Regions from separate parts of the Brevibacillus sp. FSL K6-2834 genome, predicted to be linked through region 2. Evidence: riboswitches for the same ligand, from Rfam matches in the RefSeq annotation. Region 2 holds a riboswitch; each other region holds the start of a gene.
What was found. A riboswitch is a leader RNA that binds a small molecule or an ion and turns the genes downstream of it on or off. The one in region 2 is predicted to bind S-adenosylmethionine.

Region 1: another riboswitch for S-adenosylmethionine. It lies ahead of NST96_RS26015 (BMP family protein); the one in region 2 lies ahead of NST96_RS03175 (methionine ABC transporter ATP-binding protein).
Region 3: another riboswitch for S-adenosylmethionine. It lies ahead of NST96_RS17990 (aminotransferase class I/II-fold pyridoxal phosphate-dependent enzyme); the one in region 2 lies ahead of NST96_RS03175 (methionine ABC transporter ATP-binding protein).

What each region holds. Positions count from the first base shown of each region.
Region 1 covers NZ_CP151945.1:5,376,575-5,386,222, reverse strand. Annotated here, with positions in the region: gene NST96_RS26025 (NAD(P)/FAD-dependent oxidoreductase) at 1-138, shown strand, start outside; gene NST96_RS26020 (methyl-accepting chemotaxis protein) at 428-1,900, shown strand; SAM riboswitch class I at 1,990-2,104, shown strand; gene NST96_RS26015 (BMP family protein) at 2,310-3,341, shown strand; gene NST96_RS26010 (ABC transporter ATP-binding protein) at 3,426-4,955, shown strand; gene NST96_RS26005 (ABC transporter permease) at 4,930-6,000, shown strand; gene NST96_RS26000 (ABC transporter permease) at 5,987-6,904, shown strand; gene NST96_RS25995 (sulfite oxidase-like oxidoreductase) at 6,963-7,625, shown strand; gene NST96_RS25990 (nucleoside phosphorylase) at 7,627-8,349, shown strand; gene NST96_RS25985 (glycerol-3-phosphate responsive antiterminator) at 9,191-9,648, shown strand, end outside.
Region 2 covers NZ_CP151945.1:600,094-609,741, forward strand. Annotated here, with positions in the region: gene NST96_RS03150 (LCP family protein) at 1-409, shown strand, start outside; gene NST96_RS03155 (hypothetical protein) at 487-879, shown strand; gene NST96_RS03160 (spore germination protein) at 761-1,945, shown strand; gene NST96_RS03165 (GerAB/ArcD/ProY family transporter) at 1,955-3,091, shown strand; gene NST96_RS03170 (Ger(x)C family spore germination protein) at 3,061-4,212, shown strand; SAM riboswitch class I at 4,306-4,422, shown strand; gene NST96_RS03175 (methionine ABC transporter ATP-binding protein) at 4,508-5,521, shown strand; gene NST96_RS03180 (methionine ABC transporter permease) at 5,523-6,188, shown strand; gene NST96_RS03185 (MetQ/NlpA family ABC transporter substrate-binding protein) at 6,235-7,074, shown strand; gene NST96_RS03190 (pentapeptide repeat-containing protein) at 7,346-8,224, shown strand; gene NST96_RS03195 (peptide ABC transporter substrate-binding protein) at 8,498-9,648, shown strand, end outside.
Region 3 covers NZ_CP151945.1:3,632,499-3,642,146, reverse strand. Annotated here, with positions in the region: gene speD (adenosylmethionine decarboxylase) at 1-115, shown strand, start outside; gene NST96_RS18035 (YhcN/YlaJ family sporulation lipoprotein) at 182-805, opposite strand; gene typA (translational GTPase TypA) at 943-2,778, shown strand; gene NST96_RS18025 (glutathione peroxidase) at 2,963-3,439, opposite strand; gene NST96_RS18020 (hypothetical protein) at 3,515-3,748, opposite strand; gene NST96_RS18015 (YlaH-like family protein) at 4,004-4,330, shown strand; gene NST96_RS18010 (hypothetical protein) at 4,343-4,618, shown strand; gene NST96_RS18005 (hypothetical protein) at 4,761-6,125, shown strand; gene NST96_RS18000 (DUF5665 domain-containing protein) at 6,201-6,536, opposite strand; gene NST96_RS17995 (pyridoxamine 5'-phosphate oxidase family protein) at 6,687-7,145, shown strand; SAM riboswitch class I at 7,238-7,355, shown strand; gene NST96_RS17990 (aminotransferase class I/II-fold pyridoxal phosphate-dependent enzyme) at 7,450-8,613, shown strand; gene NST96_RS17985 (aminotransferase class I/II-fold pyridoxal phosphate-dependent enzyme) at 8,610-9,648, shown strand, end outside.

The sequences.
Region 1 (9,648 bases), 890 kb from region 2:
CTGACCGAGGAGTTCGAGACGGAAATCAAAGGGCTGTACTGCGGCGGCGACGGTGCGGGCATTACGCGCGGACTGGCACAGGCCGGGGCTGCAGGCGTATGGATCGCCCGTAATATCATCAAAAAATCGTTGCAGTAGCATAGTCTATAAATCGGAAAAAGCAGGTGCTCCAAAGTCTCAAGCAGACAGCGGGGCACCTGCTTTTGCATTGCATATAGGGGAGTGGCGGGCATGGGTACGAAATTCGACAGCAGATTGTTTGGCCAGCATGCGAGGCCGAAAACGACCAGTTGTGCATCTTCAGAACCAGTCGAATGATGGAACTTTTTTCACACATTCTTACATTATTCGTAGTCGCTGGGACTTTTCTCAGTCTATAATGGCATCAAGAGCATTTCGCAAGTACGACAGGCAAGAGGGGGTACATATGTTTCAGTTGGTCCGCAACACCTTGACGAACAAAGAAGGCTTTATGATCTTTATTTTATGGAATCATCTCTGGGTTGCAGGCTGGATCGCGTATCAGATGGATGTGAACTTCTGGAAGGTCACCTCCGCAGGCTTGCTGGCAACACTGATCGTTTCTCCGTTGTACTTCATTCGCAAGGACAGCTACTTGATCCGGTATCTGGTCGGAATTGGTCTTCTCTATTACTCGATTGCATTTGACCACTATACACCGTTTCAGGAAATCTCGTTTCTCGCGTTCATCGTCCTGGGCTTTTTGGCAGCCTATCTGGACTGGAAGCTGATTGTATCGGCGGGGGCGATGCAGGTTGCGGCGACATTAATCGGATTTTACACCGGTTCTTACCAGTTGTTTGACGGCCATTTTTCGGAAGTCAATTTGCTGCTTCGCATTGTCGCTTTCGTGCTGATGATCGCGGGGCTCACCTATCTCTGTCTGGCTGGACAAGCGTCGCTTGCAAAAGCGGACAGCGCGAGACGGGAAGCCGAAGACAAAGAGCAGCGCCTGGAAGAGCTGCTGCGGAATATCAAGATGGTAACAGAGCAGGTGGAGCGCACATCCGTGCATGTCCATGAGCATGCCGAGACGACAAGGCGCAACACGGACGAGATGATGGTCGCCTTCAAGGAAGTGGCGACCGGAATGGAATCCCAAGCCAATTCCACTGTCAAAATCGAGGAAGAAGTGCAATCGATCGACCAGGAAATTGTGACTGTCAACGAGCAAGCGGCCGTCATGAAGGCGGAAGCGGATCAGAACAGCCGCCGCTTGGCAGGAAGCATCAGCATGATGAGCGAGCTTTCCGAGCAAATGGAGCAAATCGTTCAGGCGGTCAATGTGGCGTCTTCGACGATCCGCGAGCTGAACAAGCAAGCCAACAAGGTCGAGGAAATCGTCCAGACGATCAACCAGATCGCGACACAGACGAACCTGCTCGCGCTCAATGCCGCGATCGAATCGGCTCGTGCGGGTGAGCACGGCCGGGGCTTCGCCGTCGTGGCGGACGAGGTGCGCAAGCTGGCTGAGCAAAGCGCGACGGCTACGCAGGAGATCGCCGGAATTTTGCAGTCGCTGCATCAAGAAAGTGAAAATGCGGTGAAGCATATGAGCACGGGCGAAGTGTCGGTAGCAAAGGGGCAGGAGCTGGCGGTAGAGACAGTGGCGTCTATCGAGACGGTTCGTGCAGGCATGGAAGCGTTCCTCGAGGCCGTAGAGCATGTGCGGACGAGCATGGATCGCGTGAAAATGCGCTCCGGGGAAGTGGCGGCCGAGATGTCTACGATTACAGCGGTCACCGAGGAGTCTGTTGCCAACCTGGAGGAATTGTTTGCGACGGCGGAGAACCAGCATCAAAAGGTGCGGGAGATTACCGAGGAGCTCGGCGAGCTGAACGCCTTGTCGACAAAGCTGCAGCAATCATTTCAGCGATAATCGTAATGTTTGAAATTGCAGAAAAAAGAATTGCATTTTTCAATTGATCTGCTAGAATGAATTCAATATCAATTAAATAGTTTCACCTTACCTTATCAAGAGCGGCGGAGGGACTGGCCCGATGAAGCCCGGCAACCACTGTGCACACGTGCACAGAAAGGTGCCAATTCCTACAAAATCCATTTGGATTTTGAGAGATGAGGAAGAGGTTGGCGATATACCGCAAACTCTTCCTCCGGGAAGAGTTTTTTCTTTGTACAAAGGAGGTTATTGACGAACGTTAATTTAATTAAATATAATAATATTCGTATTTTATTCAAATTGATTTTTTATACACGCCATAAACCAACGATATTTTGTTATAAAAACGAATAATATCGTTCGGGATATTGATAGGAGAGAGGACATCATGAAAAAATTGCTTCTGGCTTTAACGACATTCGCTGTACTGGCAGCCGGATGCTCGACAAACAGCAGCGCCCCCGAAGACAAGGGACAAGCCCAGACAGGCGGACAAGAAACAGCGAAAAAGCGGATCGCGCTGGTGCTGCCCGAGAAAATCGGGGTTAACCCGTTCTTCCAGCAGATGGACGATGGAGCGAAGAAAGCCGCCCAGGAATTCGGGGTGGATGTCAAGACGATTGAATCCACAGACCACGGGGCTATCGAGGAAAATATCCGCGTGGCAGTGGCCGAGCAATACGATTTGATCATCACGTCTTCCTTTGAAGCCGAGGATGCGCTGAAAAAGGTAGCGACAGAAAATCCTGACCGCACCTTCGCCATCATCGATACGCAAGTCGATTTGCCCAACGTCCGCAGTGTCATGTTCCGCGAGCAAGAGGCTGCATACCTGGTCGGAGCGGCTGCCGGTTTGGCAACCAAAAGCAACAAGGTAGGGATCGTCGCAGCAATGGACATTCCGATCCTGAAAAAATGGACAGTCGGGTTTCAGGAAGGGCTCAAGGCGACCAACCCGAACGCGGAAGTGCAGATCAACTACGTCGGCAGCTTCAGCGACCCGGCAAAAGCGAAGGAGCTGGCGCTGCTGCAGGCTTCCAAAGGAGCGGACTTTATTTACGGCGCAGCGGCTGTAGGAGATCTTGGCGTGTTTGAAGCAGCCAAGGAAAAAGGCTTCTACACCTCCGGACAAGACGTTGACCGGACCAGCATCGACCCTGAGCATATCGTCCTGTCCCAGTTGAAAGGAACGGACTCCGCTGTGTATGAAACGGTGAAGGCATTTGTGGACGGCAGCTTGAAGCCGGGTGTCGTCGCCTACGGACTGAAGGAGAACGGCGTCGGCGTGACCTATGTTACGCATGACAGCCCGACTCCGTTGAACCCGTTCATTGGAGAAGAAGTCGTCAGCAAGGTAAAGGCGATCAAGGATGAGATCGTCGCGGGGACGAGAACCGTGACAGACCCGCTGAAACAATAGCAAGAGCGCTGATTCGGAAACCGGCTACATGAGCGTAGTCGGTTTCCTGCTCTACCGGGAAGACAAAAGAGGGAGGGGAAAAAGGTGGCGAACCGACTGGAAATGCGAGGCATGACCAAGCGCTACGGCGATTTTACCGCCAATGACAACGTTTCGTTTACGTTGAAAGAGGGGGAGGTCCATGCGATCGTCGGCGAGAACGGAGCGGGCAAAACCACGCTGATGCGCATGCTGTACGGTATGGAGCAGCCCACTGCCGGAGAGATCGCAGTAAATGGCAAGCCCGTCGTCTTTCGCGGCCCGGAGGATGCGATCCGCCACGGGATTGGCATGGTTCACCAGCACTTCATGCTGTTTCCCGACTTTACCGTTGCGGAAAATATCGTGATCGGCTACGAACCGCAGCGCAAAGGGCTGTTTCAGCGAAAAGAAGCGGCGAGTGCAGTCCGCTCGCTCAGTGAGCGATACCGGATACCGATCAACGAGAACGCCAAGGTATCCAGCTGCTCCGTAGGGGAGCAGCAGCGGGTAGAAATCCTGAAGGTGCTCTACCAGGGTGCAGATATTATCGTGCTGGACGAGCCGACTGCGGTGCTCACGCCGCTGGAGGTAAGGGAGCTGCTGCAGACGATCCGCCATTTGGCCGAAAGCGGCAAAAGCGTCATTTTGATTACGCACAAGCTTCAGGAGGTCATGGAGGTGGCAGACCGGGTCACTGTCCTGCGCGGGGGGCGCGTGACCGGAACCGTTTCCCGAAGCGAAACCAATGCGGACGACCTCGCCCGTATGATGGTAGGCCGCGAGCTTCAGCAGCTCAGTGACCGGGTCCGCCTGGAAGGAAAGCCGCTTTTGCGGGTGCAGGGCCTGAGCGTCCGGGAAAAACAAACGCTCGTAGACGACGTGACGTTTTCCGTACACCACGGGGAGATCGTCGGGATCGCCGGGGTTTCCGGCAACGGGCAATCCGAGCTTTTGGAGGCATTGACCGGCCTGCGGGCTGTTTCGGAAGGGAAAGTCTATCTCGGAGAAAAGGATGTGACTGGCCAGTCGGTGGCAGCGATTCGCGAGGCAGGATTGGCCCACATTCCCGAAGACCGCTACCTGTGGGGGACAGCAAAGCTGGAAAGCGTCGAGGAAAACGCGCTGATGGGCTATCAGCGCAAGCCGGAGTACATGCGTCGCGGTGTCGTTTTGCGCAGCAAATTCCGCCGTGTCGTGGAAGAGTGGGTCGAGCGGTTTGCGATCAAGACAGGCTCTCTTCATTTGAAAGAGCAGGCGGGAAACCTCTCCGGAGGCAATCTGCAAAAGCTGATTGTCGCCCGCGAGCTGGGACAGAATACACCACTGTTGATCGCGGCCGAGCCTACTCGCGGCGTTGACATCGGCGCGATGGAATACATCCATCAGGCTCTGCTGGAAAAGCGGAACAATGGAGACGGCATTTTGCTCGTCTCGTCTGAATTGACAGAAATACTGGCGCTGTCCGACCGGATTTTGGTGATGTACAAAGGGAGGATCGCCGGGGAGCTGACACGCTCGGAAGCGACAGAGGAGAAAATCAGCGTATTGATGGCGGGAGGAAGCGTGTATGGCAGCAGTCAAGCAGCTATGTAAGTCATTGGTTCAGCCGCTGCTGGCAGTGATCATCGGCCTGTTGACAGGTGCGCTGGTCATTGCCGCCGTGGGCGAATCGATTATCGGTACGTATCAAGAGATGTGGAAGGGAGCCTTTGGCAGCTTCTACTTCCTGACCTCCACGCTGGCCCGGGCCACGCCGATCATGCTGATCGGACTGGGACTGTCGCTCGCTTTTCGCGCCGGGGTATTCAATCTGGGGGCCGAGGGACAGATGGTAACGGGAGCGATCAGTGCGACGTTGGTGGCCCTTTATCTGCCCGCGCCCGGCTTCGTCAAAATGGTGGCCGCTCTGGTAACGGGCGTGCTTGCCGGAGGGTTGTGGTCGCTTTTTGCCGGGTATTTGGAGGCGCGCTTTCGGATTCAATTGCTGATTTCCTCGCTGCTGCTCAATTATGTCGCCGTTTTGTTCGCAGGGTATCTCGTCAGCGAGCCGTTCCAGGACAAAACCGGGTCCGCTGCCATGGCCCAGACCCCGATGCTGGAAAAAAGCGTCTGGCTGCCAAAGCTGTTCGCCGGGATGAGCGTCCATGCAGGCTTTTTGTTTGCCTTGGCTGCTGCTCTTCTGATCTTTTTCGTCATTCGCTATACTCCGTTCGGGTACGAAGTGAAAATGCTCGGGCAAAACCCGTTCTTTTCCCGCTATGGCGGAGTGAACAGAGTTCGGGTGATGCTGACCGGCATGTTTTTCAGCGGCGGACTGGCCGGATTGGCCGGGACTGTCGAGGTATTGGGCTCGCATTATCGGTATGTGGAAGGCGCCCTGACGCTTCCGAATTTCGCCTGGACCGGGCTGATGGCGACCCTGCTGGCCAACTCTCACCCGATTGGCGTTGTGTTTACTTCCTTGCTGCTCGCGGCTCTGCAGACAGGTGCCATGGGAGTGGAGCGGAATACGGATGTGCCGCTTGAACTGGCCAGTGTGATTCAAGCTGTTTTAATTTTGTTTATATCAGCTAAATTCAGTTACGACTGGTGGAAAAATCGCAACAACAAGAGGAGGGAATCTCATGGAGCTGTTTGATTGGTCCCTCGTCAGTTCCACCATCCGCATGGTGACGCCTATTTTGCTCGCAGCCCTGGGCGGTGCGCTCTGTTCGCGCGTCGGCATTTTCAACGTCGGTCTGGAGGGGTTGATCCTGGTTGGCGCCTTTTCCGCCATCGTCGGCAATCACTTTACCGGGAGCCTGCTGCTGGCGCTGCTGTTTGCAGCTCTCGTAACCGTTCTGTTCTCGCTGCTGTTTGCCTACATGACGATCGGTCTACGGGCCAATGAGATCGTCGTCGGCGTCGCGATCAACTTTCTCGGGCTGGGGCTGACCACGTTTGCCCTGCGTGCCGTTTTTGACGTAAAGGGCGCGTTTTACGACAAGGACATGGCCGGACTGCCGCAGTGGCAAATCCCGCTAATCAAAGACATTCCAGTGCTGGTAGACATCGTTTCCGGGCATTCGCCGCTCGTGTACTTCGCCTTTTTGGCCGCAGTTCTGCTGCATTTTTTCTTTACCAGGACCGTTACCGGCTTTCGCGTGCTGGCTGTCGGCATGAACGCGACTGCGGCCCGCAGCCTTGGGTTGAAAGCGACTCGCCTGCAGGTGCTGGCGATCGTCATGTGCGGCGTGCTGTGCGGGATGGCCGGAGCCCAGCTATCGCTCGGCCAGGTGACGATGTTTACGGAAGGCATGACAGCCGGACGCGGCTTTATCGCACTGGTGGCGATGATGCTGGGGCAAGCCCATCCGCTCGGCATCCTCGCGTCCAGCTTCCTGTTTGGCTTGATGGACGCGCTGAGCATTCGTCTGCAAGGCTTTTCGCTGCCGACGCAGTTTACCGCCATGCTGCCGTATGTGCTGACGATCGCGGCGATGTTCTTTTTAAAGGACAAGGGCGCTTCGTCAGCCGGCTCCAGCCAGCAAAGCACGCGATAGCTGATAATAAAGCGGAGTATGAACATTTTCATTTACGACATAAAGGGGAGAGGTTCGGATGAACAAGGCTGATCGTATCAAACGGATGAAGGTGCCGGCTGTAGACCCTGCTCTGGCAAAAAGGCTGCCGCCGGGCCAGGTGCTGACGGAGAGATTTCCGATCCTGCACGAGGGAGAGGTCCCGGTCTACGATTTGCAAACATGGACGCTTCGGGTGTTTGGAGAAGTGGAGCGGGAAGTGACGCTTGGCTACGAGGAAATCCGGGCCATGCCGCAGAGTGTACTGACGTGCGACATTCATTGCGTGACCCGGTGGTCCCGGTTTGACAACCGCTTTGAAGGAGTCCGGTTCCGCGACTTTCTAAAAGCAGCGGGCATCGTGCCGAAGAGCGATTACGTCATGCTGCACGGCGACCACGGGTATACGGCCAATTTGGCTCTGTCCGATCTGGACCGGGATGACGTTCTGCTGGCCCATTCCTTCGACGGGGAGCCGCTGACGGACAAGCACGGATGGCCGCTGCGCATGATCGTGCCTCACCTCTATTTTTGGAAAAGCGTGAAATGGCTGCGGGGAATCGAATTTACCAACGAAAACAAGCCCGGCTTTTGGGAGCAGAACGGCTTTCATCTGAACGGAGACCCGTTCCGCGAAGAGCGGTTCTCCGGCGAAGTGCTGCCGATCCCGGAAGACGAGTGGGAGAAAAAGGAGTTTGATTGAGATGCTGCCCAATCTGAAAATTGATCCGGAGCAACTGCCAAAGCGAGCGATTGTGTGCGGAGACCCGAAGCGGGCTGCCCGCATCGCCGAGCTGCTGGAAGAGAGCACTCTGATCGCGGAAAACCGCGAGTACCACAGCTACAAAGGGAAGTGGAACGGAACAGAAGTAGCGGTCGTCAGCCACGGCGTAGGCTCGCCGGGAGCGGCGGTCTGCTTTGAGGAGCTGGCCAAGGGCGGGGTGAAAACGATCATCCGCGTCGGCACCGCCGGCTCTTATCAAAAGGAGGTCGAGCCGGGCAGTCTGGTGATCAGCTCGGCAGCCGTACGCCAGGACGGACTGACCAGTCAGCTCGTTCCTCCCGGCTTTCCTGCGGTAGCCAATCGTCGTGTGGTAGACGCCCTGGTCACAGCCGCAGAAAAGCAAAATACCGGTCTTCATGTCGCCGAAGGCATCACGCTGACGCTTGATGTGTTTTACAGCGGCGTGGTGGATTTCCCGCACAAGCTCTATCAAAAGGCGGGCGTGCTAGCCGTCGAAATGGAGAACACCGCGCTGTTTGTCATCTCTTCGCTGCGCGGCATGAAGGCCGGCTCGATCCTGGCGATCGACGGGTACGCTGACGCCAACCTGCTGGAGACGTACGACCCGCACACAGACTTTACCCGGAAAGCCATCGAAGCCGAGGCCCGGATCGCGCTGGATGCGATTGTGGCGGTCGAGTAGGCAGTTAGGTAATGAAATAAAAGACCGTCGGTGCTGCAATACCGACGGCAGTACATTAGTCGTCCTCTTTTCAGGAGCGGCTCAAACCTGCGGGAAGTAGATCACCAGGTTGCCAAACTCAGGGGTGATCTACTTCTTTTTGTGGAAGGACAGTACGGCTACGATTAATAAGCCGACCACCCTTAACACCCGTGCATCCGATGTGGATGCACTTTTTTATTGACAGCTTGAAGGATCAACGGCCGTTGTTGGAAGTCACCTGGAGTGTAAATAGCGTAGTACCATCGTTTGTTCTAGCAGGAGGGGTTCATTTATATGTTTTTTATTGGTCTTAGGTGAAAATCTGAGAATCTATTCTCAGATTCACTCAAAAAAGAACGTAAAAAACAAAAGCTTGAGAGATGAAACAGAAGAAAAAAGCGAAGGCCTTTGGGACACATCCCAGGCTCCATTTCAAAAGCGGGACACGCATTTAGCGTCCAACCTCTGAGATCCCCCCTTGTATAGTCTGCTTTTGGACGCGGTCCCGCTTTTGAAATGGAGCCGGACAGTGAATCCCCCACGCAGTGTCCCACCGAGCCTGGAGCTTTTTTCTTCTGTTTCATCTCCTCCCCCAAAGCCAGACCTACCACTTTTCTTAACAGACTCCTTTCACAACATTAACCCTGCATTCACGTTCTCTTAACGAAACCCCGGTATCATTCTAACTAACAAGTGAATAGATCGTTCGGTTGGAGCCCTGGAGAAACCCCCGACATTCATTACCAAGCACTTTCACATAAAGTCTTTGGCAATTGTCTTGTCGCGGGGTTTTTTGTTTTGCAAAAGGAGGAGAACCGAGATGAACCAGGCGGAATTTTTCGAGCGGCTGACCCGGCAGAAAATGATCGCGTCAGTCAAAGAACCCAAATATCTGGAAAAAGCGGCTGAAGCCAAGGTAGGCGCGGTGGTCCTGTCTACGGGAAACATCGGTGTCATCAAGCGCTATGTCGACTTTTTCAAAAGTCACGATGTTCCGGTCTTTCTCCATCTGGAGCGGATCGGGGGAATCAGCTACGACCGGGAAGGAGTCGCGTTTGTCGCTCATTACGTCAAGCCGGACGGGATCGTGACCACGCGCAATACGCTGATCAAGCTGGCGAAAAAAGAGAAGCTTTTGACCATCCAGCGGCTTTTTCTGGTAGACAGCGACGCGCTCAAGTCCGGCCTTTTATCGGTCAAGGAAACACAGCCTGATGCCGTAGAGCTCATGCCGGCGCTGCTCCCGGAATTCATCGCGGAGTACGCGCAGGAGCTGAA
Region 2 (9,648 bases):
AGCGCTGCAATACGTTCGTTTCCGCCATGACGCTACTTCCGACTACACCCGGACAGAGCGGCAGCGCAAGCTGATGGCTGCTCTTGCCAGCCAGATGAAAAACGGAACGACCCTGATTCAGCTTCCTTCCATTTTAAAACAGATCACTCCATACGTGCAGACGAACATCAGCTCTATGGATATGTTGAAGCTGGCCGGATTGGGGCTTTCGCTGGACACGCAGCAGCCGGGGCAGTATCAGCTGCCGCCGATGGGAACTTTCCGTGAATCTCATCGGGCCGGCTCGGTATTGATTCCCGACGTGGACAAGGTGCAAGCGTTTATTCAGGAAGCGCTGCAGCCTCCGCTCAAAGAAGAAAAAGAGACGTCTTCCATTCCGCAGCAAACAAGCAGCGACACGCAAAGATAAGCGTGTCGTTTTTTTTTGCCATCAATCGGAGAGATTGGGGAAAACTAGCCGTATCCCATGTGTTAGGAGGGGAAGTGGTGGCTTCCGATGTCATCCGTGACTGGTTTTCCCATACAGCAGACCTGATTGTCGAGCATGTTGACGAACAAGAAGGCCGTGTACGGATTTATTTTCTGTCCAGCATGGCTGACAACAAGGTTGTCTACACAAAGGTTTTGCCGGAGCTGAGGCAGCTCGATCTCCAGAACGCAACGATCAGCGAGGTGGAAAATCGGCTCGGTGTCCCGGCCTCTCAGCGGATAATCCCGGCAGGAGCAGGTCATCAACCAGTTGCTCAAGGGTGCCATTTACATTCATGTAAGCGGAGCTCCCTATGGATTGGCGATACCTGCCAGCGGGGTGGCAACACGCAATTTGCAAAGGCCGGAAATCGAGACCAACGTACTTGGCCCGCAAGTAGCGTTCGTTGAAGATCTTGATATGAATCTGTCGATCATTCGCAAATACCTTGCCTCCCCTCAGCTATTTCACGAGCAGCTATGGGTTGGGAAAAGCGTGCCGCAGGAAGTCGCCATCCTGTACATGGAGGGAACGGCGAATCCGGAGCATGTTCAAACCATCCGTCAACGGATACAAGATTTGGAGGTGGATGGACTTGTTGAAGTCAACATTTTGGCTCAGTACATAGCGGACAATGAAATTACCGTTTTTCCCACATTGCTGCAAACGGAGCGGCCGGATCGCGTCTCAAGCGCTTTGCGGAAGGGTCAGGTGGCCATATTGATGCAGGGAAGTCCGTTTGTGCTGCTTGGGCCAACTGCGTTAATCCACTTTTTTGAGTCGCCGGATGACTATTACTTCCGTTGGAGCATTGCCACGTTTAACCGGGTTCTCCGTGTCTCCGCGATGATCGCTTCCCTGCTATTTACACCGCTTTACGTGGCGGCACTCACTTTTCACTACGAAATGATTCCGGCTGATCTCCTTTTGTCACTCGCACAGTCCCGGGCCAGAGTCCCATTTCCGCCTCTGTTTGAAGCTTTGATGATGGAGATTATTATTGAACTCTTGAGAGAAGCAGGGGCAAGGCTTCCTACCAAAGTAGGACAGACGATTGGCATCGTTGGCGGTATCGTGATTGGGCAAGCATCCGTGCAGGCGGGCTTTACCAGCAACATCTTGATTATCATTGTTGCGCTCGGAGCCTTGTCATCCTTTATCGCTCCCAGCTACGTGATCGGCTCTACGATCCGCGTGATTCGCTTTCCCATCATTTTGATGGCGGGGCTGCTTGGTCTGATCGGAATCATGATGGCGGTCAGCTTCCTCATCAGCCATCTCTTGCGGCTGACGAGCTTGGGAAGACCGTACCTCTCCCCGCTTTATCCGGTTCGCCTCATCGACTGGAAAAACAGCTTCATCCGGGCTCCCTTTGCGTTCCTTGCCAAACGTCTCGAGTTTTTTCAAAACGGCAAGCCTTATCGCTACAACAAGCAACGAGCACGCCAAATCCATAATTTTGATGAAGATGAGTAGGGAGGAGCCATGAAGATCAATGTTCAGCCCAAACCAACGACGACCATAGCTCCTTACATGACCGGCTTCGTTGTCATGTCGACGCAAATAGGGGTAGGAATATTAGGCTATCAGCGGGTGGTCGCAGCCGAATCCGGCCATGACGCATGGATTTCCGTAGCCATCGCGGGACTGCTGTCGCATCTTACGATTTGGATCATATGCCGGACACTGAGGCACTACCCGTCCGCAGATTTATTCGGGATACATCGGGATGTGTACGGGAAAATCATCGGCAACCTATTCAGCCTTCTGTACATCCTCTACTTCATCGCAATGGCGATGGTCATCCTGCGGGGGTACATAGAAGTCGTACAATCATGGATTTTTCCAGGGATTCCGATCTGGATACTTGGCTCGATATTGTTATTTCTTGCGATGTACACTGTCCTCGGTGGTATTCGGGTGATTACCGGCTACGCGATCATTTCGGTGTTTATCACGATCTGGCTTTTTTTTGATCTCTACTTCACGTTGGAATACGCCCGCTGGCACTATCTTTTGCCGGTTATGGAGGCAGATTTCAAGCAGCTTCTAAAGGGGGCACTGATCATGGCCTTTACCTCCGTCGGGTATGAAGTGTTGTATTCGATTTACCCCTACGTCGGAGATAAAACGCGTTTGCATCGGCATGCCCAGTGGGGAGCGTTCATTACCAATTTCATCTACGTCGTCCTGATGATCATCTCGCTCATATTCTTCAGCGAAGGCCAGCTCATACGAACGATATGGCCAACGCTGCAGATCAAGACCGTCGTGTATTTCCCGTTTCTGGAGCGGTTCGAGTACCTTGCCATCTCCCTGTGGATGCTGATCATCCTGCCCAACGTCATGCTGTATATGTGGTCCGCCTCCAGGGGGTGCAAAAGAATGTTTGGCTGGAACCAGAAGCGGGTTTTGTACATCATCGGCGCGGTCATCTTTATTGCGATGCAATTTTTTGTCTCGAGACATGCAGCCAATTACATCATCGATCGCATGTCGTACGTTAGCTTGTACATGGCTGTGATTTACCCTTATGTCCTATTGTTGGGAGTTCTGATCAAACGGCGGTGGAACAGGAGGGAGGATTCATCGTGCCGAGATCCGGAAATAAGCGGCTCCTGAGAGCGGGAGCCGTGCTCCTTCTATGTTCTGTTCTGCTCAGCGGCTGTATCAGGACGCAAATTTTTGATGAGCTTGGAATGATTACGGTGGCGGGATATGACCTGTTAAAGGACGGGAACATACGCGGAACGGTGGTGATGCCCTCCATCAATCCCGAGGCTGAAGAAAAAGTGCAGGTGATGTCCGGCATCAGTCTGACGAGCAAGGGCATTCGCGACAAGGCCAACCTGCAGTCAGACAAAGAAGTGCTGGGCGGGCAGCTTCGGGTCGCGATGTACAGCGAGGAGCTGGCCAGAAAAGGGATAGGCAGCATTGTGGACACTCTGTACCGCGACCCCTCGATTGGAAGCCGGGTTTATTTAAGTGTCATTGAGGGCCAAACCTACGATTTGCTGACGTACAAATTCAAAGAGGAAGGCAATATTGGCATTTACCTCTACCAATTGATCCGGCACAACGTAGAGGATGACAAAATTCCGTCTCCTACTCTCCATGAGTTTTACCGCTCCTACTTCAGCGAGGGAATCGACCCTTACGTCCCTTTTCTTGAGAGGAAAGGGGATGAGGTGAGGATCAAAGGCGTGGCTCTGTTTCACAAGGACAAATATGTCGGCTGGATTCCTCCAAAGGAAGCCTTTCACATCAAGCTAGTTCATGATGCTTATCGAGCGGGAACGTACGAAACGTCGGTAGATCCGGAGAGGATGGGGGTAAAGCCGAAAAAGAAGAACACAACCGGCCCTGACATCCAAATGGTATTTGATACGCTGAGCAGCAAGGCCCACGTCGATATTGTCAGTACGAATCCACTGACCTACAAGGTCGATGTGAAAGTACGGACACGCATTCTGGAAATGTCAATACCGTTAAAAATAGAACAACCGGAGGTACTCAGAAAAATGGAGCAGGCCTTGTCTGAAAACATGAAGCAGGATTTGGCCAAGGTCGTCGCCAAAATGCAAAAATGGGAGGTAGACCCCTTTGGGTTCGGGGAATTATACCGGGCAAAATTCCGCGGGGCGCGGAAGCTGTCTCACGATCAGTGGCATGAGATGTACAGGAAGTCCCGCTTCGATTACAACATCGATGTAGAAATTGTCCGCAACGGCGTGTTGGATTAATTGCCCATTGACTTTCTATTTTGGTATAGCATATAATCCGTTTTGTATCATAAAAAGAAATAAAGTTCTTCAAACTAAATATACGTAGAATTCTTCTTATCCAGAGCGGCGGAGGGACAGGCCCTATGAAGCCCGGCAACCGGCTCATCGATTCTGATGGGTGGCGCGGTGCCAATTCCTACAAGATTGTAGAATCTTGACAGATGAGAAGGGTGAATGCGATCGTATAATGCGGTGCAGCCCCTTTTTCGCCTGATGAAAAAGGGGCTGTTGATTGTAATGGGAGGTGAACCGGATGATTCGGTTGCAGAATCTGAAAAAAGACTACATTGTAAAAGGCCATAAAACACCTGCGCTGCGCGGAATTGACCTCTCGATCGAGAAGGGGGAAATTTTCGGCATCATCGGACATTCCGGTGCCGGCAAAAGTACGCTGATTCGCTGCATCAACCTGTTGGAACGTCCGACAGCAGGCAGCGTCATTGTAGACGGGGTTGATCTGACCAAGCTGGATGAAGGCAAGCTCCAGGAACAGCGGCGGCATATCGGAATGATTTTTCAACACTTCAACCTGCTCTCGTCGGCTACAGTCGGGGAGAACGTCGCGTTTCCGCTCAAGCTGGCCAAGCGGCCCAAGGCGGAGATCGACAAAAAGGTGAAGGAAATGCTGGCGTTGGTAGGGCTGGAACAGCACCGCGACAAGTATCCAGCACAATTGTCAGGCGGACAAAAGCAGCGTGTCGGCATTGCCCGGGCGCTGGCGAGCGACCCCAAGGTGCTGCTGTGCGACGAAGCGACATCCGCTTTGGACCCGCAGACGACCAACTCCATTCTGGCGCTTCTTTTGGACATCAACCGGAAGCTGGGCTTGACGATCGTCCTCATTACGCACGAAATGCACGTCATCCGCTCCATTTGCGACCGGGTCGGTGTCATTGACGGAGGGCACATCGTAGAAATGGGCAATGTTCTGGATGTGTTCTTGAAGCCGCAGCATCCGACGACACAGGAGTTCGTGGAGCAAGTAGCAGACTCCAGCGAGCTGCGGGCTGCCGTTGCTCATGAAAAGGCGTCAGGCGAACGGACGATCCTGCGGGTCACGTTCCTCGGAGAACAAACCTACCAGCCGATTCTGTTCCAAACGATGCAGGAAACAGGTACGGTGTTCAGTATCCTGCAAGGAACCATTTCGCGTATGAAAGACACCCCATATGGCCAGCTCGTGATCGAGTTGGGCGGGGATGCGCAGCAGAACAGGAAAGCTGTCGATACGCTTCGTCAGCGCGGCCTGGAAGTGGAGGTGATTTAAAATGGGATTCACGCTTAAAAATATAGACTGGGCGGAAATTTGGAAGGGAACGCAGGATACGTTGACGATGCTTGGCTTTTCCACCTTGTTTACCGTCGTTATCGGGCTGCCGCTGGGCATTTTGCTGTTTCTCACATCCAGAGGCCAGCTTTTGGAGAATCGCGCGTTTTATTCGATCTCATCCTTTGTCGTAAACGTTTTGCGTTCGGTGCCATTCATCATCCTGATGATCCTGCTGATTCCTGTTACCAAAATGCTCGTCGGCACCTCACTCGGGGTAAAGGGCTCGATTCCTCCGTTGGTGATCGGGGCGGCTCCCTTTTTCGCCAGACTGGTGGAGACCTCCCTGCGCGAGGTTGATCGCGGCGTGATTGAAGCGGCGCAATCGATGGGTGCTTCCAACTGGCAAATTATCCGCAGCGTGCTCTTGCCGGAATCCCGTTCGGGGCTGATCGCCGGGATTACGATTACCACGGTGTCGCTCGTGTCCTACACGGCGATGTCCGGGGTCATCGGCGGCGGAGGCTTGGGAGACCTGGCGATCCGCTACGGGTATCAGCGCTTCCAGACAGACGTCATGGTCGTGACGGTATGTATTTTGCTTGTGTTGGTTCAGATCCTGCAGATGGTGGGCGACAGGCTCGTCATCAAGTTCAGCCGGAAGTAGGATCTTGTCCATAGAGAATGTTCAAAATAGAAAGGGGAAATCATCTGTGAAGAAATTGGTCGTATCTGTACTGTCCACTGTACTGGCACTGTCTCTGGCTGCTTGCGGCAGCCAAAATGAATCGGCTCCCGCGCCGTCTGCCGGCGGTTCCCAAGGCGAGCAGAAAGAAGTAACGCTGAAAGTGGGCGCAACGCCGGTCCCGCAGGCTGAGATTTTGAAGTTCGTCGCGCCGAAGCTGAAAGAGCAGGGCGTAATTCTGGAAGTCAAAGAATTTACCGACTACGTTCAACCTAACGTGCAAGTAAATGAAAAGCAGCTGGACGCCAATTTCTTCCAGCACAAGCCGTACCTCGATGATTTCAACAAAGGACAAAACATGAACCTGGTAGAAGTAGTACCTGTTCATATCGAGCCGTTTGGCGCATATTCCAAAAAAGTAAAAAGCGTGGATGAACTCGCTGACGGTGCAACCGTTGCTCTGCCAAACGATGCAACGAACAACGGCCGCGCACTTGCTCTGCTCGAAAAGCAAGGCCTGATCAAGCTGAAAGACGGCGCAGGCATCAGCGGTACTGTAAAAGACATCGTAGAAAACAAGAAAAACCTGCAGTTCAAAGAGGTAGAAGCTGCGATGCTGCCACGCGTCCTGGATGAAGTAGACCTGGCTCTGATCAACACCAACTATGCGCTGGAAGCGAAGCTGGTACCGACCAAAGACGCCCTGTTCATCGAAGACAAGGATTCTCCATATGCAAACTACCTGGTAGCTCGTCCGGACAACAAGGATTCCGAAGCGATCCAGAAGCTGGCGAAAGAGCTGAATACGCCAGAAGTGAAAAAGTTCATCGAAGATACGTATAAAGGAGCAATTGTGCCTGCATTCTAATGCCAGGCTTCAAGCTCTACGATAGGCTTCTTGCTCAAGATATCGAGAGGGTGCCCCACAGTCATTTAGACGTGGGGCACCTTCCTTTTTTAGGAGAAAACAAGCGGAAAATACGGAACGTGAACACCGTACCTGCTCATCCCCCTGGCTCTCCTCCTGTCCGAACCAGGATTGACGGAGAGGATCGTTCAGTACTATCATAACCACAGCCTTGTCTTCAGGCAGGACGATGCAAGCATGGACATACAAAGAAGCGGAAGGAGACAACGCAATGTCCGAGGATCTCGAATATGCAAAAGCGCCCCACGGCAGTAGTCGCCTCAGTCTGCAAGCTGACTGCGAGAACTGCTTCGGCTTGTGCTGTGTCGCGCTGCCCTTCGCTGCTTCGGCAGATTTTGCGATTGACAAACATGCCGGACAGCCCTGTCAAAACCTGCAGGCGGACTTCCGCTGCGGCGTTCACAACAGCCTCAGACAGATGGGCTTTCGAGGCTGCACGGTTTATGACTGCTTTGGCGCGGGACAAAAGGTCTCCCAGGTCACTTACGGAGGACTCGACTGGCGCAAGTCCCCTAAGTCCGCGAAGGAAATGTTTGAAGTGTTTCCGATCATGTGGCAGCTCCATGAGCTGCTCTGGTATTTGTCCGAGGCGCTGACGCTTCGGCCAGCCCGTCCCATCCGGGATGAGCTGAGCCAGGCTCTCGACAAGACAGAGCGCCTCACGAACCTCGATCCAGACTCGATCTTGAAGCTGGACGTGGCAGCACACCGTGCCGATGTCAACAAGCTGCTCTTGCGGACCAGCGAACTTGTGCGAGCCGATTTTTTGCGCTCGCAGAGGGGATCCGCAGGCAAGCGCAAGACGTACAGCCGGGGAGCCGATCTGATCGGAGCCAAACTGAGAGGAGCCGATCTGAGAGCCGCCAATTTGAGAGGAGCCTACCTGATTGCCGCCGATCTCAGAGGAGCTGACCTGAGAGGAGCCGATCTGATCGGGGCTGACTTTCGGGACGCTGACATCAGGGGAGCCGATCTGACGGAAAGCATCTTTCTGACGCAGCCTCAGATCAATGCGGCAAAGGGTGATGCCAGTACAAAGCTGCCGCCGTCCCTTTCCCATCCGATGCACTGGTCCTCACCTGAGGCGTGAAGCGGGAGGGCGACGTTCATTTAAGTGCTGTGGCAAAGGTTCGCAATGCGAAGTATATGAACCCGTTTTATTCCGTGCAAACAAGAATACCGGGAATCTGGCATACAGAATTACCGGTATTTTTTCTTTTTCATATCTATCTTTATATTTTTTTACTAATAGATAAAATATTCGTAAAATTTAATTAAATCTAAACAAAACCCATTCCCAACACGGTATTTTGCAGGTATATTTTGGTTGCATTGCCATTGATAGACAAGGGGGAATTTTCAGATGAAGAAGCAAATCTCAGTACTGGCACTGGGGTTGTCGCTTGTAGTCGGCGCGGCTCTCGCCGGGTGTTCGGCAGGCGGCGGCCAGTCAGCATCCGGGAACAAGTCGGCCCCGAATGCTTCCCAGGAACCGGCACCGGCGGCCAAATCAGGACCGCAAGTGTTTCGGGCCAATTTGACCAGCGAGCCGTCCACAGCGGACCCGGGCCTGGCCAAGGATGCAACCTCCGGGGCGATCGTTCGCGCCACCTTTGACGGCTTGACCCGCCTGGACAAAGACTCCAAGCCGATGAATTCGATCGCAGAGGATGTAAAAATATCCGATGACAGGCTGACGTATACGTTTACCCTGCGAGATGCGAAATGGAGCAATGGCGACCCTGTCACCGCACACGACTTCGAATTCGCCTGGAAGCGCGTGCTCGACCCTAAGCTGGCAGCGGAGTATGCCTACCAGCTCTACTACATCAAAAATGCGGAAAAGGTGCACGCCAACAAACTTGGTCCTGAGGAATTGGGCGTAAAAGCCTTGGACGACAAAACGCTGCAGGTCACATTGGAGAATCCGACTCCGTACTTCCTGGAGCTGACCGCTTTTTATACCTACTATCCGGTCAATAAAAAGGTCGTGGAAGCCAATCCGAAGTGGGCCATGGAAGCGGCGACGCATGTGGGGAACGGACCGTTCAAAATGACCGCTTGGGAGCACAAGGACAAAATTGTGCTGGAGAAAAACGAAAACTACTGGGAGAAGGACGTCGTCAAGCTGGATAAAATCGAGTTCTTCATGATCGAAGACGACAATACGGCGCTCTCCATGTTCGAAAATGATGAACTGGATTGGGCGGGTCAGCCGTTCAACGGACTGCCGACGGACGCCATTCCGGCACTGAAGGAATCGGGCCAACTGGTCGTCCATCCGAAAGCGACCATGTACTGGTACAAGATCAACACCACGAAACCTCCGCTTAACAACGTGAAGATCCGCAAAGCCTTGGCGCTCGCAGTGAATCGGCAGGCCATCGTGGACAACGTGACACAGGTTGGCCAGGTCCCGACGATGGGTCTGTTGCCGCAATCGATGATTCTGAAGCCGGATGGCTATTTCAAAGACAATGATGTTGAAACCGCGAAGAAACTGCTGGAAGAAGG
Region 3 (9,648 bases), 2.6 Mb from region 2:
CCTGGTTTCTGTATTGCGGCCAGAAAAAGTGTACGCAAAGAAACTGGTTCGCGGTACAGGCGAATTGCAAGTGGTTGAACCGGAAATGAAACCGGCCCAGGTGGCAAGCAAGTAACGATTGGAAAAAGCCAAGAGGTGCGGAATATGTCCGCACCTCTTTTGTGTCAAAAATTGCCCGGGTTTAACGGAACGGAGCGGTTATCGTACGGCCGACATCCCGCAGCAATACGGTAAAATCGTTTGCGGCGTTTGCCAGATTTCCGGTTACCGTATTCGGCCCGGAGGTAACGGCATTGGTGGTGTTCGCCAGGCCGTTCGTCACGGTGTTGCTGATGTTTTGCACCCTGCTGTACATGTTGTCATCTGAAGTGACGCGGATGTTGAGATTTGGTGCGGCAGCCCGCGCAGCAGAGTGAACCTGGCGTTCGATGGCTTGCCTTTGCTGCATATCTTGAGCGCCAAAACGGGTCCTGACGCCGATAATGCAATCGTTCCCGTACACGGCTGCCGTTGCTCCTTCAACCCCGGGAACATTGTCTGCTGCTTGCGCCAAACGATCTGCGACATCGCGGTTAAATCCTTGGGCAGTAAAGCCGTTTTGATAATTGTAGGCACCGTAGTTGTTTGCTCCGAAATTGTTTGCGGTGCCGTTGTTAGGCTGCGCATTGTTTTGCAGGTTAGCTGGACGCTGGTATGCCAAATTGTTTGTTTGGGTACCTTTATTTTGATCCGTGCCTGCATTTGCACACCCGGATACAGTTGCCAGCACCATTACGCCAACAAGAGAATACGCCCATTTATTCATGGGGAGCCACCTCCTTCGGTTAGTATGAGCCCGCATTGCACTCGATACTCAGGAAGGGGCTGGATGTCAAAACACCCCATTGTGCCATTTTTCTCTACCTGTTAATATGGAAGGTACGCATACTAGAGGAGGTTTACATGAAGCGTCTTGACATACGCAACATCGCAATTATTGCACACGTCGACCACGGTAAAACGACATTGGTGGACAAACTGTTGATTCAATCCGGTACATTCCGCAGCAACCAGCAGGTTGAAGAGCGGATGATGGACTCCAATGACCTGGAGCGGGAGCGCGGAATTACCATTCTGGCAAAGACCACATCCATTAAGTACAACGAGTACACCATCAACATTCTGGATACTCCTGGGCACGCCGACTTTGGCGGCGAGGTAGAACGGATTATGAGCATGGTGGACGGCGTTCTGTTGATCGTCGATGCTTTTGAAGGATGCATGCCGCAAACTCGCTTTGTATTGAAAAAAGCGCTGGAAGCAAAAGTGACGCCTATCGTCGTGGTCAATAAAGTGGACCGTGATAATGCACGTCCGCAAGAAGTCATCAACGAAGTTTACGACCTCTTTATTGATCTCGACGCAACCGAAGATCAACTGGAGTTTCCGATTGTATACGCATCCGGATTGCAAGGGATTGCGGGTATGGAGCCGGACAAACTGGAAGGAAACCTTCGTCCGCTGTACGAGACGATCATCGAGCACATTCCAGCTCCGGAAGCGAACTCCGAAGAGCCATTGCAGATGCAGGTTACGATGCTGGACTACAATGACTTCCTCGGCCGCATCGGGATTGGCCGTATTTACCGCGGTGTGCTGAACGTAAATGACACCGTTGCCCTGGTAAAACGGGACGGCTCGGTTAAACGGATGCGCGTGCAAAAGCTGTTTGGATTCTCTGGCCTGCAGCGTGTTGAGCAAAAAACGGCAAAAGCCGGTGATATCGTTGCCATCGCCGGTCTCGAGGATATCAACGTAGGGGAAACTGTCTGCCATACAGATCATCCGGATCCATTGCCGCTGCTGAAAATTGACGAGCCGACCCTGCAAATGACATTCCTCGTCAACAACAGCCCGTTTGCCGGACGCGAAGGCAAACACGTAACTTCCCGCAAGCTGCGCGACCGCCTGATGGCCGAGCTGGAGACTGACGTATCCCTTCGCGTAGACGAAACGGATTCTCCGGATGCGTTTATCGTATCGGGACGCGGTGAGCTACACTTGTCCATTCTGGTTGAAAACATGCGTCGTGAAGGCTTTGAGCTGGGCGTATCCAAGCCAGAAGTAATCGTGCGGGAAATCGATGGCCAAAAGATGGAGCCAGCCGAACGCCTGATTATCGACGTGCCGGAAGAATACACCGGTTCCGTCATGGAAACGCTTGGCCAACGCAAAGCTGAAATGGTCAACATGATCAACAACGGCTTTGGCCAGGTTCGCCTGGAATTCATCATTCCGTCCCGTGGTCTGATCGGCTACCGTACAGAGTTCTTGACGATCACACGCGGATACGGCATCATGAACCACTCCTTTGACAGCTACCGTCCGCTCGTTCCGGGCAGCGTTGGCGGACGCCATGCAGGCGTGTTGATCTCCAATGAAACGGGAACGGCCACCACGTACGGTCTGATGTCCGTCGAAGACCGCGGCATCATGTTTATCCAGCCGGGTACCGAGGTATACGAAGGAATGATTGTCGGCGAGCACAACCGCGACAACGATCTGACCGTAAACGTCTGCAAAGAGAAGCACGCGACCAACGTCCGTTCGGCAACGAAGGATGATACCGTGAAAATGAAAACGCCTCGTCTCTTGACGCTCGAAGAGGCGCTGGAATATCTGAATGACGACGAACTGTGCGAGGTTACCCCGCAATCCGTTCGTTTGCGTAAAAAGTATCTGACCAAATCGGAGCGCGAACGCTACGAGAAGCAAAAACGCTATGCGTCTCAGTCTTGATTTGCAGAGGCAAACGCAATTTTGTCTGGCATGACATACTGTCCGGATACGAAAGTAACCATGCAAAAAGCCGCCTGGTAAAAGGGCGGCTTTTTCATTTTCTCAGCAAGAAATTGCTTCGGCCAAGAGGCAAAAAACATCGCAGGCATTCACCCGAGACCAATGTGTATGAACTGGTTTGCCCCTACTGCAAATACTGTTCGATCAGCCCGGTCAATTCTTCCGGCTTCACCCGCGGATCAATCCGCTTGACGACGTTTCCTTCACGGTCGACCAGAAATTTGGCAAAATTCCATTCAATGTCCTGGTTTTCCTCGTTGGGGGCGTGCTGCTTCAGATACTGATACAGGGGATGAGCATTCGGTCCGTTTACATCAATTTTGGCAAACAGGGGAAAAGTCACTCCGTAATTTCGATCGCAAAATGCCGAAATTTCTTCAGCCGTACCAGGCTCCTGAGCGCCGAATTGATTGCACGGAAAACCAAGTACGACCAAACCGCGGTCACGATAGCGCTCATATAATTCCTGCAGTCCTTTGTACTGCGGAGTCAGCCCGCAAGCACTGGCAGTGTTGACGATCAGAAGCAGGTTGCCCTTGTAGCGGGCCAGTGTCGTTTCTTCACCAGCGATGGTTGTGACGGGGATGTCGTAAATACGCAAGGATTCCACCTCTTTCAAAGAGTTGTGATCCCGTCCACTATACCACGTCAAAGGGGAGTCATTCCAGCCTGCCGGCTAAAGCAACTGTTTGATAATCGTCATTTCGACCTCGGACAAGATGATTTGCTGCACAGATTCCGACCCTTTTCGTGCGGTGCTTTGCAGGATGCGTACAACTCCCTCCGGGTTTTGGGCGATAATCGTGCGGATCTCCCCATTCCCGCTCTTTCGCCGAGAATCATGCATGACAGAATAACCGAAGCGCTCCTGCAGAAACTGCAGGCTTGCCTGTACCTGAGCGTGCTTCATGCGAACCCCTCCCGACCGCTTCTTTTCTATTGAACGTATGAAAAAAACAGGACGAGAATGCATGCCAGTCTGTCAACCTGCAGTCACAGCATTTTGACAGGTTTCAAGGCAACTGATAAAGTGATAAGGATGGGGTAAACCAGTGCAAGAGCCTCTGGGAAACATCATTACATACGAGAGAAAATGCGGGGGAGAATTCGCTGGTTTGCGAGCGCTTACCCGAAGCAGTATGGCCGCAGGGCAGGAGGGTTAAAGATGGAATGGTTTGAGGTTGTTTCTACCTATGCTCCTTCTTCAACGGAGGGACTTTCGGCTTATGACAGCTTTCGGATGTGGGCTGATCATAACCGGGTGTGGATCATTTTTGTACAATTGATACTTGTCTATTACATGGGATTTGCCACTCGTGTGCGAATGCCCATTTTAAAAACAATTTTGCTTTACGTACTGCTCTTTATCGGCGCTCTGATCTTTGGCATTCTGGATGTGCAGCTGCCTGTGAAAAGCGCCCTGCTCGTAGCGATTGCCATCCTGGTGATCGTCAAGGTCAGAATTAAGCCGGAAGGAAGCAGCAGAAAGTGAGGGGGAGCGCACGTGAAGCGTGAGGATGCATTGGCCAATTGGCTGCAGATCAGGATTGTTGCGGATGCTCGTCCGGACGATCGCTCCGCCGCTGATACTGCCGCCTTTTTTGAGGCCATTCTCAAAGAGGATCATCAGGCGAGCAACCTGACCTACGAGGCAAATGAAGACAGCTACGTGGTTTCCGTTCTATGCAATCAAGAGAAGGTCGAACGGAGATACGATCGTGAGGAGGCAGAATCCCTGCTGAGGGCAATCGAGCTTGAACCGCGATACAATGAATCATAATCACTGTTCTGAAACAAGATGGCTCCGCCTTGCATGCTTTGGCGGGGCCCTATTTTTTATTTCTGCAACTTTTCCAAGGTTGCCCTCGTCTGTAACTGTGCCCAGGGCATTGAGGGAAAACATGGAAAGGGGAAGTACATCAATGAAAAAATACATGACCAGGCCCGTGCTGGCAGTTGTGGCTGCCGCTACGATAATTGGGGGCGTAACGCCGCTGCTGGCCAATGCCAGTACAACCGGAAGCAGCAGTGCGATCAAGGTTGTCATGAATGAAGAAGGCAAGCAAGTGACTCGCTACAATCTGAAAGAGCTGGCAACAAACGATCCGGCCACGCTCAATCTGTTGCTGAAAACGCAGGCAGATCACTTGTACATTGTAGTGGACAAACTGAATCTCGACGTAAAAATGCAAACGTACATTGAGCAAAATGAGGCGGAGTGGAACCGGATTTACAAGGAGTACTATTCCGATATTTACCTCGAAGTACGTTTTGACGAAACCGAGCAGGGCTTTGTCAGCCTAACTCCAGAGACAAAAGAAAGCACCACCTACCTGAAAGGTGAAGTAACGGATGAAGTAACCAAAGTCGTGGTTGTCAAGCCAAATGGCGACAGCATCGAAGTCGTGCCAACGGCCAACGACAGCTTTTCGGTGAGCTTTGCGGCCACTGTGAGTGCGACTCCGCAATACGCGACAGTGAAAGCTTACGTCAACGACAAACTGGTCGATACCCGCGAAGTGCGGATCAACTCGGGAACTGTTGTAGATTCCGATGTTTTGATTCATACGCAGGCTGTTTTGGATAGCAAAAAGGGTGAATTGAAAGTAAACGGCATTGTAAACCTTACGGCAGGCAAAGTAGTCGTGACCTATGACGGAGACAAGAGAGGCGCCGGCGTGAAAAAGCTGTGGGACGGTGTCGGCTCCTATTCAGTCACCATGAAGGATGTAGAGGCTGACAAAGGGAAAGTATTGATTGAGGTGTACAAGGACGGCAAGAAGCTTGATTCGGAATCCGTCGATCTGCTTGTTGTCAACAAGCCGGATAAACCGACCAAGCCGGAAAAGCCGAAGCCTGCCCAATACAAAATTACCGGAACCGCCAAGCTTGACGCCAAAGATAAGGAAATTGAAGTAGAAGGGGAAATCGCAGGATTCTCCAAAAACCAAAAAGCGAAGCTGTATGTAATCGCTCCGGACGGCAAAAAACACGAGGTCAAGATAGACGATGACGGGGAGTTCGAAGTGGAGCTCTCTTACAAAAATCGTTCTTACAGCGCCAAGTCCGTCCATCTGGAAGTAGTCGTTGACGGGAAGGTCGTAGCACAAGCTGACATTCCTCACGGTACGCCAGTAAACGAAGTTGATGACGATAAAGATAAAGATAAGAAAAAGAAGGACAAAGACAAAAAGCATCCGAACGGAAATGCGTATGGCTACTGGAAAAAGCATGGCCATGACGATGACGGAGACGATGACGATAACGACGATCGCGACAACGACTAATCCGTTGCATTCTTGAGCGACCGCGAATGGCAATCTTCTTTCTGCTCCGGGCAGCTTGCCAATCATTCCATTTGACTAGGGCTGACGGTAGGTGGAGACATAATCCATCAGTTGGCTGATGTAGTCCCCGATGATGGGAATCGAGAGGAATTTGCTCAGGACGGAACCGAGAATGGCCAGTACGATGGCTGTTCCGATCGTCAGTCCCAGGCCCCGTGCCAGACCTGCCAGGAAATTGATCCAAAGCAGCTTGCGCGGGGCTGTATAATTTTGAATGACATCTGCCAGACGGATATCCTCTAAAAACATGGCGATTTTGTCCATCCGGTCATTTAATTTGCGTGCCTCCTGAATTTCTTCGAGGAGCTGGTCAATCTTTGACAACAGGCGGTCTGTGGGGCTTTGTGACATCTGGTTTCTCCTCCTGTCTCCTATGGTTACCAGTTAAGTAACAGTGTAGGGAAAAAAAGGGGAAGAATCAAGCGCATGCCGGAAAGGTTTGCCTATCTCTTCCTTGGCGGGTACAATAGACGTACAAAACTTACACAAGGAGGCTTCGGAATGGCTGAGACCGTATCCCAAACGCTTTCGGAGGAACTGTTCGGGTTGTTGCAGCAGGAGCGGTTTATCACATTGGGCACCATTGACCATGAGTCTGGGGCGCCATCGCTCAGCTCGCTTTCCTGGACGTTTGCGGCATCGCCGCAAGTCATCCGGTTTGCGGTAGACAACCGTTCACGCATCTTGACCAATATCGCCAAGCAGCCACAAGTGGTTCTGCATTTGATTGGTGCTGGCTCTTCTTATGCCATTAACGGAAGGGCTGTATTGAAGAGTGAGCGGATGGAGGAGGTTCCCCTGAAGCTGGCGATGGTGGAGGTTACCATTGAGGCGGTGCGTGATGTCATGTTCTACGGTTCCCGTATCTCCGTAGAACCGCAGTATGAAAAAACATATGATAAAAATGCGGCGGCGAAGCTGGACAATCAGGTGATGACAGCACTGCGCAAAGCGGAGTAACAGAGAAAACGGGTGAAAACGAAGAGGAAATATCTGTTGACAATCACTCGATATTTCCGTTAGTATTAGGATCAACAAATTGAATAGCAAACTTCTTATCCAGAGAGGCGGAGGGACTGGCCCGATGATGCCCGGCAACCAATTTTCCTGTTAACAGGACGATACTGGTGCTAATTCCTGCAGAGCAAATCATGCTCTGAAAGATGAGAAGGGTTTGCTTGCGGCGACGTAAACAAAGCCTTCTTTTCAAAAGAAAAGAGGGCTTTTTCATGCCCTCAACATCAAAGCAGAGGGAGAGATTGCTATGCATCTGGAAACGAAACTGGTACAGGCGGGGGTAGGTCGTGATACGATCACGGGCGCGGTAAGCTTCCCGGTTTACTATGCGACCGCTTACCGCCACCCGTCTCTTGGTCAAAGTACCGGATACGATTACACCCGTACGGCCAATCCGACACGCAAGGTGCTGGAGGAGGCGATCGCAGAGGCCGAGTGCGGTGATGCCGGTTTTGCCTGTGCTTCCGGGATGGCAGCGATTCACACAGTCATGGGACTTTTTTCTCAAGGCGACCATTTGATCGTTTCGCTTGATTTATACGGTGGGACATACCGTCTTTTTGAGCAGGTCCTTTCCCGCTACGGGCTCCAGTTCAGCTATGTTGATCTGCGCGATCTTCAGGCATTTGCGGGCGCGATCCGTCCGGAGACAAAAGCCGTTCTCATCGAGACGCCGACAAATCCGCTGATGCAAATAACGGATATCGCTTGCGTAGCCGGGATCGCCAAACGAAGCGGTTTGCTGACCATCGTGGACAATACCTTTATGACGCCGTACTATCAGCGTCCACTGGAGCTGGGGGCAGATCTGGTGCTCCATAGCGGGACGAAATATCTTGGAGGCCACAATGACGTGCTGGCTGGCCTGATTGTGACAAAAGGCGCTGAGTTGTCTGAAAAGGTCCGGTTTTTGCACAATTCCATCGGTGCAACCCTCGGCCCACAGGATTGCTGGCTGCTGGTCAGAGGCATGAAGACGCTCGCTTTGCGTATGGAGCGACATCAGAGCAATGCTCTCCAGGTTGCGCGCGAACTGCGGGAGCATCCGGCGGTCACCGATGTATTCTATCCGGGATTGGACGATCATCCCGGCTACGAGATTCAGAGCAAACAGGCGACCGGTTACAGCGGCATGGTGTCCTTCCGCGTTCGCTTCTCTGCTCAGGTGGGGCCGTTTTTGGAAAACTTGCGCATCATCTCTTTTGCGGAGAGTCTGGGAGGCGTCGAGTCTTTGTGCACGTATCCGGCGACACAGACTCATGCCGACATTCCGCAAAAAATTCGAGAATACGTCGGGGTCTGTGATCGTTTGCTGCGATTGTCGGTAGGAGTTGAACATCCGGATGATTTGATTCATGATTTGATACAGGCTCTCGATGCAAGTCTGGTAGCGGAAGGGTGTAGACGATGAAATTTGCCACGAAACTGCTTCACGGGACATCTTGTTTCGATCCGGTGACCGGTGCGGCATCCACGCCGATTTACCAGGCATCTACGTTTCACCAAGCGGATTTGGACCGTCCGGGCGCATACGACTATGCGCGGTCCGGCAACCCGACCCGGCATGCATTGGAAGAGGCGATTGCCGTCCTGGAGGGCGGTGCGCGGGGATTTGCATTTGCTTCCGGCATGGCCGCGATTTCCAGCGTGTTTATGCTGTTTTCCGCGGGCGATCATGTTGTCGTGGCAGAAGATGTCTACGGCGGAACGTATCGCTTTTTGACCAAAGTGTTGTCCCGCATGAATATTGACGTTACGTTCGTGGATACGACCTGCGTAGAGGCAGTGGAGAGAGCCGTCACTCCTCGCACTCGCGGGATCTACCTGGAGACACCTTCTAATCCGACGTTGAAGGTGACAGACATCGCAGCTGTCTGCCATATCGCAAAGGCCAAGAATATCATAGTCATTGTCGACAATACGTTTCTGACCCCGTACTACCAGCGTCCGCTTGAACTCGGAGCAGATATCGTCATCCACTCAGCGACGAAGTTCATCGGCGGCCACAGCGATGTCGTTGCAGGGCTGGCTGTTACCAAGGATGCTGAGCTGGGTGAACAGCTTTACTTTATCCAAAACGGCATGGGAGCGGTACTCGGAGCGCAGGATTCCTGGCTGGTGATGCGCGGGCTGAAATCGCTGAAAGCCAGACTGGATGTAAGCACCCAAACAGCGGAAAAGATCGCTCGATGGCTCGCAAATCATCCTTCCGTTGCAAAGGTACATTATACGGGACTAGCGGGTCATCCCGGCCACCAGCTCCAATCGAGGCAGGCGAGCGGCCACGGAGCCGTGCTGTCCTTTGATGTGGGCAGCAGAGAGCGGGCGAAGGCTTTGTTTGATCGGGTTACGCTTCCGATCGTAGCGGTCAGTCTCGGAGCCGTAGAAACCATTCTGTCGTATCCGGCGATGATGTCACATGCCGCTATGCCAGCGGCAGAAAGAG